DNA from 2 places in the Weizmannia sp. FSL K6-3076 genome. Region 2 is predicted to be linked to the other one. Evidence: a T-box and tRNA genes for the amino acid it is inferred to sense, from the RefSeq annotation. Region 2 holds a T-box; the other holds one or more tRNA genes.
What was found. A T-box is a leader RNA that pairs with one kind of tRNA and senses whether it is charged. The one in region 2 lies ahead of serS (serine--tRNA ligase), so its partner is inferred to be a tRNA-Ser.
Positions count from the first base shown of each region.

Region 1 (8,766 bases), 780 kb from region 2:
AGTGCGCCTACGTTAAGAAAGCGCGGAAAAAAAGCGTTGTTTCTTAACGTAGAACGGGTCTGAGAGTCAAGTCCAGGTTATTGTGTAAATTTATGGGCAAATGTTTTCAACCACCCCTTCATTTTTTCGGCTTAACTTCCATGGATTTTTTTCTTCATCTCCGGGAAGGGATGTCAAATGCCTTTCAATTTGACATCCCTTCCCGGAGATGAAATCATCCATGATGGAAGTTAAGCTGAAAATGCTGCTAACTATTCTTTCCCATAAGTGACTTCCTCTTCGAGTATTCTGTATCTTGATACTGCATTAAAACGGCACCAACCAAACGAAAAGCAGATTGGGTATTAGGAAAAATGCGAATGACCCTTTCCCTTCTACGAACCTCTTGGTTAAGCCGCTCGAGGGAATTAGTACTCCGTATGTGCATACGGATATTCTCAGGAAAGTTCATGTATTGGATAGTATCTTCAAAACCTTCATCTAAAATGGCCAGGGCTTTTTCAAATCTTGCTTCTGTACCAAATTTGTTTATTAATTCATCTTTAAACTTGCGTATGTCCTCAATCGTAACGGCCTCAAACACGCGCTTAATCATCACCCGGATTTCTGCAGTATCTTTTTTGGGCAGTTTTTCAATGATATTGCGTTTAAAATGAACATTGCACCTTTGCCAAGCAGTGCCAATGAATTCCCGTTGTATTGCTTTCTGAAGGCCCATGTGAGCATCGGAAATAACGAGTTTTGGTGATTGGAGTCCACGTGATTTAAGTTGTTTAAAAAATGAACTCCAACTCTCCAAACTTTCTGCATGGTCAACGCTTAAACCCAGTATTTCACGTGTATTCTTCTCTGTAATGGCAGTCGCAATATAAACAGCCTTTGATATGACCTTATGGTGCTCCCGTACTTTTATATACATGGCGTCCACAAACACATAAGGGTAGTAGGTTGTATTCAACGGTCTCTCGGCCCAAGCATTCACAATGGGATCCAGTTTTTGCGTAAGGGAAGAGACAAACGACTTGGATACATTCTTACCGCAAAGCTGTTCTACGACATTTGTGACCTTACGGGTAGAGACGCCATTGATGACCATCTCCAACATAGAAAGGACGAAAGCTTGGTCACATCTGGCATACTTTTCAAATAAGGTAGTTGAGAATTCGCCATTACGTGTCCGGGGAACTTTTAATGTAACATTGCCGATGCTCATCAACAGCTCGCGTTCATAGTAACCGTTCCGGTAATCCCGGCGTTCAACAGCGCGTTCATAAGGGCTCGTTTTTAAATAGTCATCCCTTTCCTTTTCCATAAACTCGTTTAACACGAGGACAACCGCTGATTTAATTACCGCGTCAAGATCTGAAGTCATGATGGCTTCTTTTAAAACATCCAAATTTAGGTTAAACTGTAAGTGAGTCATTTTATCTCCTCTTTTCATTGTTTATTGTCGTTGAAAACAGTGTTGCCAAGAGTTGATAAAATGACTCCTTCTTTTTACACAATTATACGGACTTAATCGGTCTGAGTGAAGGAAGCGCGGAAAAAACGCGTTGTTTCTTAACGTAGGATGCGTCTAAGTGAAGGAAGCGAGCGAAATTCCGACAAACAATGTACGTAAACGCCCATATCACAAAAAATACATGCCAGCGGAAGAATGAAAATCCCGTCGTAAATCAGAATAGACCGCTTCGAAGTGCCTAACAACCCCCGTGAAAGATGCCATTTTAGCATGTATCAATTTCCGGGGTTCCCTTATACTAATCGTAAAAGCATTTTAGAAAGAAGGGGCAAGCATGAACTATTTTGCAGGGTTGCTAATTGTCTTTGCGCTGGTGCTTGGAAATGCGGGGTGCTCTGCTGAAGGCGGCAAACAAAACCGGGAAGCTGCCGTCATGAAGACGGTTCCGGTTACGGGCTGCACGGCAAAGCAAAAAGCGGAACAGACCAAAATGGGGGTTGCCTGGTACCGGACATCCGGAGAAGCAAGAGCGCTCTATTATCAAGGATACAATATCGGAAAACAGCGTATTGAGGAGAGCCTGAAAACCAAAGTAAAAAAGAAGCGCGCCATTGTCCTGGATCTGGATGAGACAGTGCTGGATAACGGGCCGTACTTATCTTATATGGCAGAAAAAGGCATTTCGTTTGGCAGCGGCTGGGGAGCATGGGTGAAAAAAGCAAAAGCAAAACCGCTTCCGGGGGCACTTTCCTTTTTAAAATATGCCGATAAAAAAGGAATCGATATTTATTACATTTCAAACCGGGACGAAAAATATATGGATGCCACCCTTCGCAACTTGAAAAAAGAAGGGATCCCGCAGGCCGTCCGTTCCCATGTGCTGTTGCAAACAGGAACAAGCAGCAAAGAAGCACGCCGACAAACCGTTGAAAAGAATTATGAAATCATTGCCTTGTTCGGTGATAATCTGGGTGACTTTTTTAAGACATTTGACGGAAAAGGAAACAAGGCGCGCAGCCTGGAAGCAGACCGTTTCCGCCATGCATTTGGCCGCAAATTTATCGTATTCCCGAATCCGGTTTACGGGGATTGGGAGCATGAATTGCCATGTGGTTCATAAACGCAAAAAAATTCCGGAGTTCTCCGGAATTTTTATATGCACTATGTATGGCGGAGAAGGTGGGATTTGAACCCACGCGACGGTCACCCGCCCTAACGCATTTCGAGTGCGTCCCCTTCAGCCGCTTGGGTACTTCTCCATATGAAAAAAAGAAAGATGCTGGTGAGAGGACTCGAACCTCCGACCCCTTCATTACGAGTGAAGTGCACTACCAACTGTGCTACACCAGCATGGAATCAATCAGGACAATGTAAATTATATTATAATAAAATCCGGATTGCAAGAGGAAATTTAAAAAAAGTGTTGTAATGTTTTTCCGGCATGTTTCCGGTAAAATAAGAGAAAAGATGTTTCCGGGGGAGGAAAGGATATGGATTTTTTAAAAGCCTCAACGCTGGAGGAAAAACTGGACCTAATTCAAACGCTTGCCGGCCCGTTTTCTGAAAGGGCGGCTGCCAATGACTTGGAAGGACGGTTTGCTTTTGAAAATATTCAAGATTTAAAAGAAACAGGCTATACAAAGCTGACTGTGCCACAAAACTACGGTGGGGGCGGCATTTCGCTGTATGAGCTTGTCCGCCTGCAAGAGGCCATCGCGGTTGCGGACGGGTCGACTGCCCTTTCCATTGGATGGCATATGGGGATTTTAATGCATTTGTCCGAAACAAGAACATGGAACGGGCAATTGTTTGAACGCATTTGCCGTGCGGCAGCAGGGGAGGCCGCCCTCATCAACACTTGCGCAACAGAAGCGCAAACGGGCAGCCCGACGCGCGGTGGCATGCCGGAAACAACGGCAACGGAAAAGAACGGCGAATGGGTGTTAAACGGGAGAAAAACTTTTGCCACCATGTCTCCGGTGCTCGACTTTTTTATCATTACCGCAACGATTCCGGAAAAAGAAGCGGTTGGCAGTTTTGTCGTTCCGCGGGATACGGCTGGCCTCTCCATCGTCGAAACATGGGACAGCATTGCTTTAAGGGCAACCGGCAGCCATGATGTTGTGCTGGAAAACGTCAAAGTCCCGCTTGCGAACCTGGCGGAGATCCAGACGAAAAAGAAGGAGCCGGCCGGTTATCTGCTCCATATCCCTGCCTGTTATTTAGGCATTGCCGAGGCAGCAAAACGGGAAGCGGCTCGCTTTGCTAAATCGTATACGCCGAACAGCCTGAACCATCCGATTGCGGAACTGCCGGCTATCCGCCAGAAATTCGGTGAAATCGAGCTGAAATTGATGCAGGCGCGGCATTTTCTGTATTCGGTTGCGAAAATGTGGGATGAAGCCGGAGCAGAACAAAGAAAAGAGATGGGCCCGGAACTTGGGGCAGCGAAAATGGCAGTTACGAATCATGCGATAGAAGCAGTTGATTTAGCGATGCGAATCGTAGGTGCCAGAAGCCTGTCCGAAAAAAGTCCGCTGCAGCGCTATTACCGCGATGTCCGCGCCGGGCTCCACAACCCGCCGATGGATGATGCCGTCCTTATGCAGCTCGGCGCGCGTGTGTAAAATCAAAAAGCATCCGATGGTCTAAACAGCGGGAAAACAGAATTGTGGATCTGGCCATGAGGATAGTCGGCGCCCGCAGCCTTTTTCAAAAAAGCCCGCTGCAGCGCTATTACCGTGATGTGCATGCGGGATTACACAATCCGCCGATGGATGATACCGTCCTTATGCAGCTCGGCGCGCGCGTGTAAAATCAAAAAGCATCCGATGGTCTAAGCAGCCGGGAAAAAGGGGGGGCGCAAAGCAGCAAAGCGCCGCCGCTTTTTTCGGTCCACTTTGTCGCTACTGCTAAAAAAGCGGCAACTGCTGATAAATGCACTGTTGCCGCTCCATGGTTTGCTTACGTTCGATGATGTGCCGGATAAGCCCGTACAATTTCATCCTGCCATTTTTCAAGGATTTTCCTGATATTTTCCGGGGCGGTTTTCGGCTTGCGGGTGTAAGACAGCAGGCCGTTTGTTTCCTGCTCGACATCTGAAAGCTGCGTATAACAAAAGCCTCCTCCTTATCAAAACGTATTATAATAAAAAAATAAAAATTTAGAAATAATTTATTGCCGAGGTATTTTTTATGAGAAAAATCTATGAATTCATGAGTAAAGATGAGAAGAAGAAGGCTATATCTTTGCTTACTAAAGATATAGATGAGCTAAAGAAGGAACAAAAACGAGAAGATGAAAAGGGATATCCCCGAGTAATAAAAGATGCAATAGAAGAAACAATCCAAAGGTACATAAAAGATATGGAGTATTTAAAAGATGATTTAAAAAAAGAAGAGAAAAAATCTTAAATCAGTTATTACAGCAGTGGATCGCATTGGAATGGTAAATGATTGTACTGAGGCTGTATTATTTAAGGCTTGCTGAATAAGCAAAATTCCTAGATTTGGCAAGAGTGCTGACAGCTTTGGCAACAATTTAAATGCAAGGATTTTACAACAAATCCAGGGAAAAGCTTGCACTCGAAAGCCGATTCAACGTATTTAGAAGACAAAATCACGCATTCTCACATATATTTTGCGACAGAGCTTGCAGACAAATTTGGTACAAACTCAGAATCGGATTCGTTCAGCAAGCCCTATTTAGAAATGGAATATTACCAGTAAAAATTTTAGTAAAAATGTTGCCTTTTTTTACTTCTGCGTGTAAGATGGAATTGAAGAAAACGTTTGCAATCTTTTTATTCTATTCTATTACACTTAGGGGGAACGAACATGAGCAACCCAAATTTGCCTCAGGCTTTTAAGGAGTATTTCGGGACGGCGGCGGAGCGCGCGTTTTTTGCGCCGGGCCGGATTAATCTGATCGGGGAGCATACCGACTATAACGGCGGCCATGTGTTTCCGTGCGCGATTACCATGGGGACGTATGCTTTGGCCAAAAAACGCGATGACCGCAACATTCGCTTTGTATCTTTGAATTTTAAAGAAAAAGGCGTTATCGAATTTATGCTTGACGATCTGGCATACAACAAAGCACATGACTGGGCCAATTACCCGAAAGGCATGCTGAAATATTTGAAGGAAGCGGGGCATGAAATAGAACAGGGTTTTGACTGCCTCGTGTACGGCAATATTCCGAATGGGGCCGGCCTGTCTTCTTCCGCCTCCATTGAACTATTAACCGGCGTGATGCTTGAAAAATTGTTCAACCTGAAAGTGGAACAGCTCGATCTTGTCAAGCTCGGGCAAAAAACGGAAAACCAATTTATCGGCGTAAACAGCGGGATCATGGATCAGTTCGCGGTCGGGATGGGCAAAAAAGACGCGGGCATTTTGCTCGACTGTGCCACACTTGCGTACGAATATGCCCCGATCAAGCTGGATCACCATAAAATTTTGATTATGAACACGAATAAACGCCGTGAACTTGCGGACTCTAAATATAATGAACGACGTGCGGAATGTGAATCGGCACTGAAACAGCTGCAAAAGAAACTCGATATCGAAACGCTCGGCGATTTGACAGAAGAAGCATTTGAAAAAAACAAGGAAATCATAGACAATGAGATTGTGAGGAAACGGGCAAAACATGCGGTTTACGAAAATGTGCGCACGCTAAAAGCACTTGACGCATTAAAACGCGGCGACCTGCCCGCTTTCGGGGAACTGATCAATGCCTCCCACCGTTCGCTGCGGGATGATTATGAAGTGACCGGCAAAGAACTCGATACGCTGGCCGAAACCGCCTGGAAGCAGGAGGGCGTGCTCGGGGCGAGAATGACGGGCGCAGGATTCGGCGGATGTGCGATCGCGATTGTCGAAACTGACAAAGTTGATGCGTTCATTAAAAATGTCGGGGACGTCTATGAAAAAGAAATCGGCTACCGGGCGGACTTCTACACCGCAAGCATCGGTGACGGAGCAAAAGAAATGACAATGGAGGAACTTGCATGAGCATTTTAGTATTAGGCGGGGCCGGTTATATCGGCTCGCATGCCGTATATCAACTGATCGACCAAAAATATGACGTGGTGGTGATTGACAATCTGCAAACCGGCCACCGCGCCGCAATCCATCCAAAGGCAAAATTTTACGAAGGTGATATTCGCGACCGTGCCTTTATGCAGGAAGTTTTCGGGAAAGAAAAAATTGACGCGATCATTCATTTTGCAGCCAACTCGCTTGTCGGCGAATCGATGGAACAGCCGCTGAAATATTTCGACAACAACGTATATGGCACGCAAATTGTGCTTGAAATGATGAAAGAATTCCATGTGCCGCATATTGTGTTTTCTTCGACCGCTGCAACATACGGGGAACCGGAACACGTGCCGATTACAGAGACAATGCCGACCGTTCCGACCAACACTTACGGCGAGACAAAACTGACGATGGAAAAAATGATGAAATGGTGTGAAAAAGCGTACGGCATTAAATACGTTGCACTTCGCTATTTTAACGTAGCCGGCGCAAGATCAACCGGCGAAATCGGCGAAGACCACCATCCGGAAACGCATCTCATCCCGGTTGTATTGGAAACGGTGCTTGGAAAACGTGAGGCGATCACCATTTTCGGCGAAGACTATGATACAAAAGATGGGACATGCGTCCGCGATTACATCCATGTGGAGGACTTGATTGATGCCCATATTCTTGCGCTTCAATATTTACAGAACGGCGGCGCAAGCGATGTGTTCAACCTCGGATCAAGCAACGGATTTTCCGTCAAAGAAATTGTGGATACCGTGCGGGAAGTGACCGGCAAGGGCTTTAACGTCAAAATCGGCGACCGCCGCGCTGGGGATCCGAGCACGCTGATCGCTTCATCCGACAAGGCAAAGCGTGTGCTCGGCTGGAATCCGAAAAAAACGGATATCCGCCAGATTATCAAAGATGCATGGAACTGGCATGAAAGCCATCCAAACGGTTACGACGACAGAAGGTGAAATCATTGGCCATTTTTGAAACGGTCGAGCAGCTTGTAAACAAGGCTGTCCGTGCCGGGTTAATCGGGGAAGAAGACCGGGTGTATGCGAGAAACCAGGTGCTGTCACTTTTGCATCTGGATGAATTTCATGAACCGGAAGAAGGCGGGGCGGATCAGGATATTCCTGATCTCCTCCGCATCCTTGTCCGTTACGCGTGCGAAAAAGGCATCATTCAGGATGTATTGGATGAGAAAGACATTTTTGCAAGCCACATCATGAATGTGTTTACGCCGCGCCCGTCAACGGTAAACTATATTTTCCGGGAAAAATATGCGGAAAGCCCGGCTGAAGCGACCGATTATTTTTACGCATTAAGCAAACACAGCAATTATATCCAAACGAAGCAGATTGCGAAAAACATTGTATACAAGACGCCAACGGAATACGGCGATCTTGACATTACCATCAATCTTTCAAAACCGGAAAAAGACCCGAAGTCCATTGCCAGGGAAAAAAACGCCAAAAAAGGGCATTACCCGAAATGCCTTCTTTGCATGGAAAATGAAGGATATGCCGGCAGAACGGGGCACCCGGCACGGTCGAACCACCGGCTTATCCGCCTTACCCTCGGCGGCGAGCCGTGGTATTTGCAATATTCACCATATATGTATTACAACGAACATTGCATTGTGCTGTCAGAAACACACCGCGATATGAAAATCGACAAAGCGGCTTTTCAAAGATTGCTTGAATTTGTCGGGCGGTTCCCGCATTATTTCCTTGGTTCAAATGCCGATCTGCCGATTGTCGGCGGTTCGATTTTGTCGCACGACCATTATCAGGGCGGGCGTTATGAATTTGCGATGGCAAAAGCGGCTGACGACTGGCAGTTTGAAATGAAGGCATTTCCGGATGTGGAAGCCGCCGTTATCAAATGGCCGATATCGGTCATCCGGCTGCGAAGTGCAGAGGCAGCAAGGCTTACAGAGGCCGCGGATCATATTTTGCAAATCTGGAAACAGTACAGCGATCCTTCCGCCGACATTCTCGCGGAAACAAACGGGACGCCGCATAACACGATTACGCCGATCGCAAGAAAACGCGCGGGCCGGTTTGAACTTGATCTTGTGCTCCGCAACAACCGGACAAGCGAAACCCATCCGCTTGGCATTTTCCACCCGCACGCTGAGGTCCATCATATTAAAAAAGAAAACATCGGGCTGATTGAAGTGATGGGGCTTGCGGTTCTGCCAGCGCGGCTGAAAAATGAGCTGGCCGAAGTGGAAAAATTTTTGCTCGGGCAGCCGAATGA
Region 1 is NZ_JBBOWU010000001.1:777,033-785,798, forward strand. Features, by position in the region: gene NSS95_RS03400 (IS256 family transposase) at 248-1,423, opposite strand; gene NSS95_RS03405 (5'-nucleotidase, lipoprotein e(P4) family) at 1,797-2,582, shown strand; tRNA gene NSS95_RS03410 (tRNA-Ser) at 2,631-2,721, opposite strand; tRNA gene NSS95_RS03415 (tRNA-Thr) at 2,740-2,812, opposite strand; gene NSS95_RS03420 (acyl-CoA dehydrogenase family protein) at 2,953-4,089, shown strand; gene NSS95_RS03425 (acyl-CoA dehydrogenase) at 4,134-4,277, shown strand; gene NSS95_RS03430 (hypothetical protein) at 4,657-4,875, shown strand; gene NSS95_RS03435 (galactokinase) at 5,299-6,480, shown strand; gene galE (UDP-glucose 4-epimerase GalE) at 6,477-7,472, shown strand; gene galT (UDP-glucose--hexose-1-phosphate uridylyltransferase) at 7,478-8,766, shown strand, end outside.
Region 1: it encodes a tRNA-Ser, which carries the amino acid that the T-box ahead of serS (serine--tRNA ligase) is inferred to sense. The anticodon was not compared.

Region 2 (8,766 bases):
TCATAGCGGGCTTTCAAATAGCGCTGCGTATATTCTGCGGATTGAAATAAAATCAAGTGATCCCATTGGTCCATAAAAGACAATATTTCGCCCTCCGAATTAACTGAATAGTATTATATGTTTTGGAGACCTTGACAGTATTATGTCCAATTGATAACCTACAAATAATATTTTTATCAATCCAGGAGGGGTTTGCATGTGGGAAACGAAGTTCGTAAAAGAAGGTCTTACGTTTGATGATGTATTACTGATTCCGGCAGAGTCGGAAGTGCTGCCGAAAGATGTCGATACAAGTGTCGCCCTAACGGAAACCTTGAAGTTGAACATTCCGATCATCAGCGCCGGCATGGATACGGTAACCGAAGCGGAAATGGCGATCGCCATGGCAAGGCAGGGCGGCCTCGGGATTATCCACAAAAACATGAGCATTGAACAACAGGCGGAGCAGGTGGATCGTGTCAAACGGTCGGAAAACGGCGTTATCACCAATCCGTTTTTCTTAACACCTGATGAGCAGGTGTTTGCAGCGGAACATTTAATGGGCAAATACCGGATTTCCGGCGTGCCGATCGTGAATAACCGTGACGAGCAGAAACTGGTCGGGATTTTGACCAACCGCGACATGCGTTTTATTGAAGATTACTCCACCCGGATTTCAGATGTGATGACGAAAGAGAATCTTGTGACGGCGCCTGTCGGTACGACGTTGAAAGAGGCGGAACAGCTTTTGCACCGGCATAAAATTGAAAAGCTGCCGCTTGTCGATGAGAACGGCGTATTAAAAGGGCTTATTACGATTAAAGATATCGAAAAGGTTATTGAGTTCCCAAATGCAGCCAAAGATGACCAGGGCCGCCTTCTTGTTGGTGCGGCAGTCGGCGTGACAAGCGACGTAATGAAACGGGTGGAATTGCTCGTTGAAGCGGGAGTGGATGCGGTTGTTATCGATACGGCGCACGGCCACTCAAAAGGGGTGCTGGAAACCGTCGCAAACATCCGCAAATCTTACCCTTCCTTAAATATTATCGCCGGAAATGTTGCGACGGCAGAAGGTACGAAAGCGCTGATAGACGCGGGCGCGGATATTGTAAAAGTCGGTATCGGGCCGGGCTCCATCTGTACGACAAGAGTGGTTGCCGGGGTTGGTGTACCGCAAATTACAGCGGTTTATGATTGTGCGACAGAAGCAAGGAAGTACGGAAAAGCGATTATTGCAGACGGTGGCATTAAATTCTCAGGCGATATTGTAAAGGCGCTGGCTGCCGGTGGACATGCTGTAATGCTCGGCAGCCTGCTTGCAGGGACCTCGGAAAGCCCAGGCGAAATGGAAATCTATCAAGGGCGGCAATATAAAGTTTACCGCGGCATGGGGTCCATCAGCGCAATGGAAAGCGGATCGAGGGATCGTTACTTCCAGGAAGGCGCGAAAAAACTGGTGCCAGAAGGAATCGAAGGACGCGTGCCGTTTAAAGGGAGCCTTCAGGATGTCATCTACCAATTAATCGGCGGGCTCCGGTCCGGCATGGGTTATTGCGGCGCGAAAGATATGATTTCATTGCGTGAAGAAGCGCAGTTTATCCGCATGACAGGGGCAGGCCTGCGGGAGAGCCATCCGCATGATATCCAGATTACAAAAGAAGCTCCGAATTATTCTTTGTCTTAACATTGATTTTGAATGGGAAAAAATGGCAGGCATAGGTTTCCTGCCATTTTTTTCTGCCATTTAATAGATTTGCAACTCTATATCTGGCTTGTCGGACTCGGAAAAATCGCCGCCATTCAGTACCCCCGGCTGCCCTGCATTTTCGGAAAAAGTTGACAAATGCGGCAAACACTATGCATCTACTTTTTCAACCGGAACTATGTTAAAATAGGCAAAGTGTATACATATCTTGATGGAGGGTTGAAAGTGAAAAAAAGCTTGCAAAAAATGGCGTTTGCGTTTCTGGCGCTGCTGCTAACGGCAGGGGTTGTGCAGCAGGTGCCGAAAACAGTCCATGCGCAGGATCAGTTGGATATTCATGCAAAAGCAGCCATCATTGTCGATGCGGATAACGGACAGATTTTGTATGAAAAAAATGCCAATCAGGCACTGGGCATTGCTTCCATGAGCAAAATGATGACGGAGTACTTGTTGCTTAAAGCCATTCATGAGAAAAAGGTTTCGTGGAACCAGAAAGTGACAATCAGCGATTATGCGTATCGCATTTCCCAAAACAGGGCACTTTCAAACGTGCCGTTAAGAAAAGGCGAAAAGTACACGGTTAAAGAGCTCTTCCAAGCGATGGCGATCTATTCGGCAAATGGCGCAACGATTGCGATTGCAGAAACGCTCGGCGGAACGGAAAAAAACTATCTGAACATGATGAACAAACAGGCGAAAGCATTCGGCCTCACCGATTATAAATTTGTGAACGCAACCGGGCTGAACAATGAGGATTTGCAAGGCATGCAGCCGGAAGGAACAGGCAGGACGGAAGAAAACCTTGTCTCAGCAAAATCCGTTGCAAAAATCGCCTACCATTTGATCCACGACTATCCGGAGATTTTACAAACAACAAGCACGGCCAAAATGAAATTCCGGGCCGGGACAGATGATGAAATTGCGATGCAGAACTGGAACTGGATGCTTCCGTCCCTTGTTTACGGGCGGCAGGGCGTTGACGGCTTGAAAACCGGGAACACCGACAATGCGGGATACTGCTTTACAGGCACGGCCAAGCAAAACGGCATGCGCATCATTACCGTTGTTCTTCATGCAGAGGATGCGAACGGGAACAGCATCATCAAGTCCCGGTTTGATGTCACAAACAAATTAATGGACTATGCTTTTAGTAATTTCACGGAAAAAACCCTTTACCCGAAAGGCTATCAGGTGAAAAAGACGGTAACGGTGAAGTCCGGCAAAGAAAAACAGGCTTCCGTTGTCACGAAGGCGCCGCTTAAAGTGGCTGTGAAAAACGGTGAAGGCAAAATGTATACCCCTGTTGTGAAATTTGATTCGAAGCAAATCAAGGCTCCGGTGAAAAAAGGGACAAAGGTTGGCACATTGTATGCCCGGCATAAAGACGGGCAGGAACTTGGCTATTTGTACGGCCCGAATACAGCGCATACCGCCTTGGTCACCAAAACTGATATTGAAAAAGCCAACTGGTTTGTGCGCATGATGCGCGGAATTGGCGGATTTTTCGGGGGCATTTGGGATCATACAGTCGGCAAATTATTTTAAGTAAAACAGGACAAGGGCGCTTGTCCTGTTTTTCACTTTAACGTGGAAAAATTAGTGTCTTGACAAGCATTCGTTTTTGGTGTTAATTTAAATTATTATACATATAATAAGAATTTTTAATTTTATAAAGGGGCGTACAAAAAATGAAAACAGGAACAGATCTAGTGAAACGCGGGATGGCGGAAATGCAAAAGGGCGGCGTCATCATGGACGTGGTCAATGCCGAGCAGGCAAAACTCGCTGAAGAAGCAGGCGCTGTTGCCGTCATGGCATTGGAACGTGTTCCGTCTGATATCCGGAAAGCCGGAGGGGTTGCCCGTATGGCGGATCCTTCCATTGTGGAAGAAGTTATGAACGCCGTCAGCATTCCGGTAATGGCAAAAGCAAGGATCGGCCATATTGTTGAAGCGCGGGTGCTCGAAGCGATGGGCGTCGATTATATTGACGAAAGCGAAGTTTTAACGCCGGCCGACGATGAGTTCCATATCAATAAAAAAGAATTCACAGTGCCGTTTGTGTGCGGCTGCCGTGATTTGGGGGAAGCGGCTCGAAGAATCGGGGAAGGCGCCTCGATGCTCAGGACAAAAGGCGAGCCGGGAACCGGGAATATCGTTGAAGCGGTAAGGCATATGCGGAAAGTGAATGCGCAGGTCCGCAAAGTGGTCAACATGAACGAAGATGAACTGATGACGGAAGCTAAACAGCTCGGTGCCCCGTATGAAGTGCTGTTGCAAATTAAAAAAGAAGGCCGGCTGCCGGTTGTGAACTTTGCTGCAGGCGGTGTTGCAACGCCGGCGGATGCGGCGTTGATGATGCAGCTCGGTGCGGACGGCGTTTTTGTCGGATCGGGGATTTTCAAATCAGAAAACCCGGCGAAATTTGCGAAAGCGATTGTTGAAGCAACGACCCATTACCAAGATTACAAACTGATTGCCGAATTGTCGAAAGACCTTGGAACAGCAATGAAAGGCTTGGAAATTTCAACATTGCCGGCTGAAGCAAGAATGCAGGAGCGCGGCTGGTAAGGAGAATCAGCATGAAAAAAATTGGTGTACTCGGCCTCCAGGGGGCTGTGGAGGAACATATCCGCGCAGTGGAAGCCTGCGGTGCGGAAGGTGTTGTCATTAAGAAAAAAGAGCAGTTGGACGAAATCGGCGGGCTCATCCTGCCGGGCGGAGAAAGCACGGCAATGCGGCGGCTCATTGACCGCTACGGTTTTATGGCGGAACTGAGACAGTTTGCCGAAAGCAAGCCAGTCTTTGGCACATGCGCAGGGCTGATCCTGCTTGCAAAGCATATTGAAGGCCAGGAAGATGCACATATCGGGGCAATGGATATTACGGTGGCGCGCAATTCTTTCGGCCGCCAGCGGGAAAGTTTTGAAGAAACCATCCGTGTGAACGGCATCGCGGAAGATTTTCCAGCTGTTTTTATTCGCGCGCCCCATATCGTCTCCGTTTCAGATCATGTTGAAGTGCTGGCCGAGTGCCGCGGGCGGATTGTTGCGGTTCGCCAAGGAAATTTGCTCGGCTGCTCCTTCCATCCGGAGTTAACGGATGACCTGCGTATGACCGAATATTTTTTAAGTATGGCACGGATTCCGGTATAGTCTGTTGCAAAACGGATAAAATTGTAGTACATTAAGGTGTACGTGAAGACTGAAAAAGCAATGACAGGAACCAGTAGCAGAACGCTTTTCCTAAAGAGAGCCGGTGGGTGGTGGAAACCGGCGGAAAGCTTCTGTGAATCCATCCTTGAGCGGGTTGCTGAAAGCCGGGCGAGTAGGCATCCACGGGATAAAAACCCGTTATCCTTACAAAGCGGAAAACTCTTGTTTTCAATTTGGGTGGCAACGCGGGTTCACTCTCGTCCCTGTTTTCGGGGCGGGAGTTTTTTATTTGAATTTCGATAAAAGGAGAAGGATAGCATGTTGGACATCAAATTTTTGCGTGCGCATTTTGATGAAGTCAAAGAACGAATGCAGCACCGCGGAGAAGATTTGACCGATTTTGAGAAGTTCAGCGGGCTGGACCAAAGACGGCGCGAACTGATCATGGAAAGCGAAGCGTTGAAAAACAGACGGAATGAAGTCACGCAGCAAGTTGCGGCACTGAAACGCGAAAAGAAAGATGCAACAAAGCTGATCGAGGAAATGCGCGGCGTCGGTGAAAAAATTAAAGCACTGGATGCCGAGTTGAAACAAGTCGAATCAGAACTTGAAATGCTGATGCTTTCTATCCCGAACATTCCGCATGAAAGTGTGCCGGTGGGAGATAGCGAAGAGGACAATGTCGAAATCCGGAAATGGGGTGAAGTGCCGGCATTTGGATTTGAACCGAAACCGCATTGGGATATTGCCACTGACCTCGGCATCCTTGATTTTGAAAGGGCAGCCAAAGTGACCGGCAGCCGGTTCGTCTTTTACAAAGGGCTCGGCGCCCGCCTTGAACGTGCGCTTTATAATTTTATGCTTGATCTGCACGTCGAAGAACACGGCTATGAAGAGGTATTGCCGCCGTATATGGTGAACCGCGCCAGCATGACAGGAACGGGGCAGCTGCCGAAATTTGAAGAAGACGCTTTTCTTGTCAATGAAAAAGACTATTTTCTGATTCCGACTGCCGAAGTGCCGGTGACAAATTATCACCGTGATGAAATTTTAAACGGTGACGACCTGCCGATCAATTATGTGGCGTTCAGTGCCTGTTTTCGTTCGGAAGCGGGTTCTGCCGGGCGCGATACACGCGGGCTGATCCGCCAGCACCAGTTTAACAAAGTGGAACTTGTGAAATTTGTCAAACCGGAAGATTCCTATAATGAACTCGAAAAACTGACCGGCCATGCGGAAAAAGTGCTGCAGCTTCTGGGCCTGCCTTATCATGTGATGAGCATGTGCACGGCGGACCTCGGGTTTACGGCAGCGAAAAAATATGATATTGAAGTATGGATGCCAAGCCAGCACGTATACCGCGAGATTTCTTCGTGCAGCAACTTCGAAGCCTTCCAGGCAAGGCGTGCGAACATCCGCTTTCGCAGGGAACCCAATGCGAAACCGGAACATGTCCATACACTGAACGGGTCCGGACTTGCCATCGGGCGTACCGTCGCAGCCATCCTCGAAAATTACCAGCAGGCTGACGGCAGTGTGGTGGTGCCTGAAGTGCTCCGCCCGTATATGCGTACTGATATCATCAAACCGTAAAAAAAATCCCCGGCTTTGTACATGAAAAGCCGGGGATTTTTAAAACATGTTTCCCGGAAGCTTCCGCATTTTTTAGGTGCGCAGGATTTTACTCGAAAACACGGCTATATCTAGAGGTTGCTGAATCGGTAAAAATTCTAGATTTGGCAAGGCTGCTGACAGCTTTGGCAACCATTTAAATGCAAGGATTTTACAACAGATCCAGGGAAATGCTTGCACTCGAAACCCGATTCAACGTATGGAGAAGATAAAATCTCCCATTTCCGCAAAAGGATCTTCTATATTTTGAGACAGAACTTGCAGACAAACTCAGAATCGGATTCGTTCAGCAAATCCTATTTAGCTGAATAAGCGAGATTCTCAGAATTGGCAAGGATTCTAAAGAATTTGCCGATCTTTGCGCTCGAAAGCCGTTTCAACGGTGAGAAGAGGACAAAATCACCCCCTTTTTGCAGGTGGTGGCAACCATTAAAGCCGGGCTTGCTGGGAGAATCGGATAAATTGCCAAAATCCGATTCGTTCAGCTTCAGCTAGACCTATCTAAATATGCGCTTAGGCCTTCCCTTGGCTAAAGTTCAGATGCTTTTCTGCAGTACAAACTTGGTGTGCTTGACTTGTTTCAATCGTGTGGGTTATAATCTTTTTTGTCAAAATGGAGGAATACCCAAGTCTGGCTGAAGGGATCGGTCTTGAAAACCGACAGGCGGGTTACACCGCGCGGGGGTTCGAATCCCTCTTCCTCCGCTTAAAAAATGAAAGCCCGCGGGCCCCTGAGGCGTAAGCTGCGGGCTTTTTTCGTAGAGTAAAAAAGATACAATACTTTTGCATACCCGTGATCTCTCCGTAAATCATGAAAAAGCCCGTTACGCGATTGTAACGGGCTTTTTAGCCGCCATTATTTTTTTACGGCTGCTGCCTGTGCGAGCATGTAGCCGATCCGCTCGACAATCGGTTCGACGGCATCTTCATGTTCAAACAGGTCGTATTCGTCAATGTTTAGCCTGAGAACCGGGCAGGCATGGAAAGAGTCGATCCACTGTTCGTACCGTCTCTGCATTTCAATCCAGTATTCAACAGGGGTATCTTGTTCCATCGACCGGCCGCGTTTTTTAATCCGTTCCAAAATGTTTTCCAGCTTGCCTTCCAAATAAATCATCAGGTCGGGATGCGGAAAATACGGCGTCATCACCATGGCATCGAACAAGTTTGTATAGGTTTCAAAATCAATGGCTGACATATTGCCTTTTTCATAATGCATCCGGGCAAAAATGCCGGTATCCTCATAAATGGAGCGGTCCTGGATAAACCCGCCGCCGTATTCAAACATTTTTTTCTGCTCCTTGAACCTTTCCGCCAGAAAATAAATTTGAAGATGGAAACTCCACCGTTTAAAATCGCTATAAAATTTTTCCAAATACGGATTGGTGTCGACTTTTTCAAAGGACGCCCGGAAATGGAGCGCCTTCGCGAGCGCACGGGTTAAAGTCGATTTTCCGACGCCGACGGTACCTGCAATGGTGATCACAGCGTGGTTCGGAATTTGATATTTCTCACGAAGTTCCATGGGTATGTACTCCTTTTTGTAAGGTTAGCGCGATTTCTTGAAGCATGGATTTCAGGTCATGTTCATGCCGGATAAAATCAAGTGTATCACAGTCGAACTTTAATACCGGGATATTCGGATGTTCGGCTTCGAAGCGGCTCATAAACCGTCCGTAGTCTGCGGATAGTTTTTGCAAATACGTTTCCTGCATATTTTTTTCAAATGCCCGTCCTCTTATTTCAATTCTCTTAAGGAGCGTTTCCAGGCTTGCATGCAGGTAAATGATGACATTTGGCTGCGGCATATCCGCTGTTAAAATGTCGTAAATTTTTGAAAATTTTTCAAACTCATCTGTTTTTAGCGTCCGCCGGGCAAAAATCAGGCTTTTAAAAATATGGTAATCTGCAACAGCAGGCTGTCTATGCTGCTTCAGGTCTTCCAGTTGTTTGTAGCGGTTGCAGAGGAAAAACATCTCGGTTTGGAAGCTCCATTCTTCTTTATTGGTATAAAATTTTCCAAGAAAAGGATTTTCATCCACAATTTCTTTCAAAAGCTCAAATGAAAAGTATGCTGAAATGGCTTTTGCCAATGACGTCTTGCCAACGCCGATCGGTCCCTCGATTGCAATAAACGGTACCCTTTCCATAACGGCCCTCCCGCTGAAGCGATAGTTCATTGATGCACACTGTTGCTATTTTAGCACATGTCGCCGCCAGTTGGCATGCGGGAAATAAAAGCGGTATGTGTCCTGGCGTTTTGTTTCCGGATATTTCCTACGCGCACAAGGTTGCT
Region 2 is NZ_JBBOWU010000001.1:1,501-10,266, forward strand. Features, by position in the region: gene NSS95_RS00010 (YaaC family protein) at 1-74, opposite strand, end outside; gene guaB (IMP dehydrogenase) at 197-1,663, shown strand; gene NSS95_RS00020 (serine hydrolase) at 1,910-3,229, shown strand; gene pdxS (pyridoxal 5'-phosphate synthase lyase subunit PdxS) at 3,373-4,254, shown strand; gene pdxT (pyridoxal 5'-phosphate synthase glutaminase subunit PdxT) at 4,266-4,838, shown strand; T-box leader at 4,890-5,106, shown strand; gene serS (serine--tRNA ligase) at 5,157-6,431, shown strand; tRNA gene NSS95_RS00040 (tRNA-Ser) at 7,086-7,175, shown strand; gene NSS95_RS00045 (deoxynucleoside kinase) at 7,327-7,995, opposite strand; gene NSS95_RS00050 (deoxynucleoside kinase) at 7,982-8,620, opposite strand.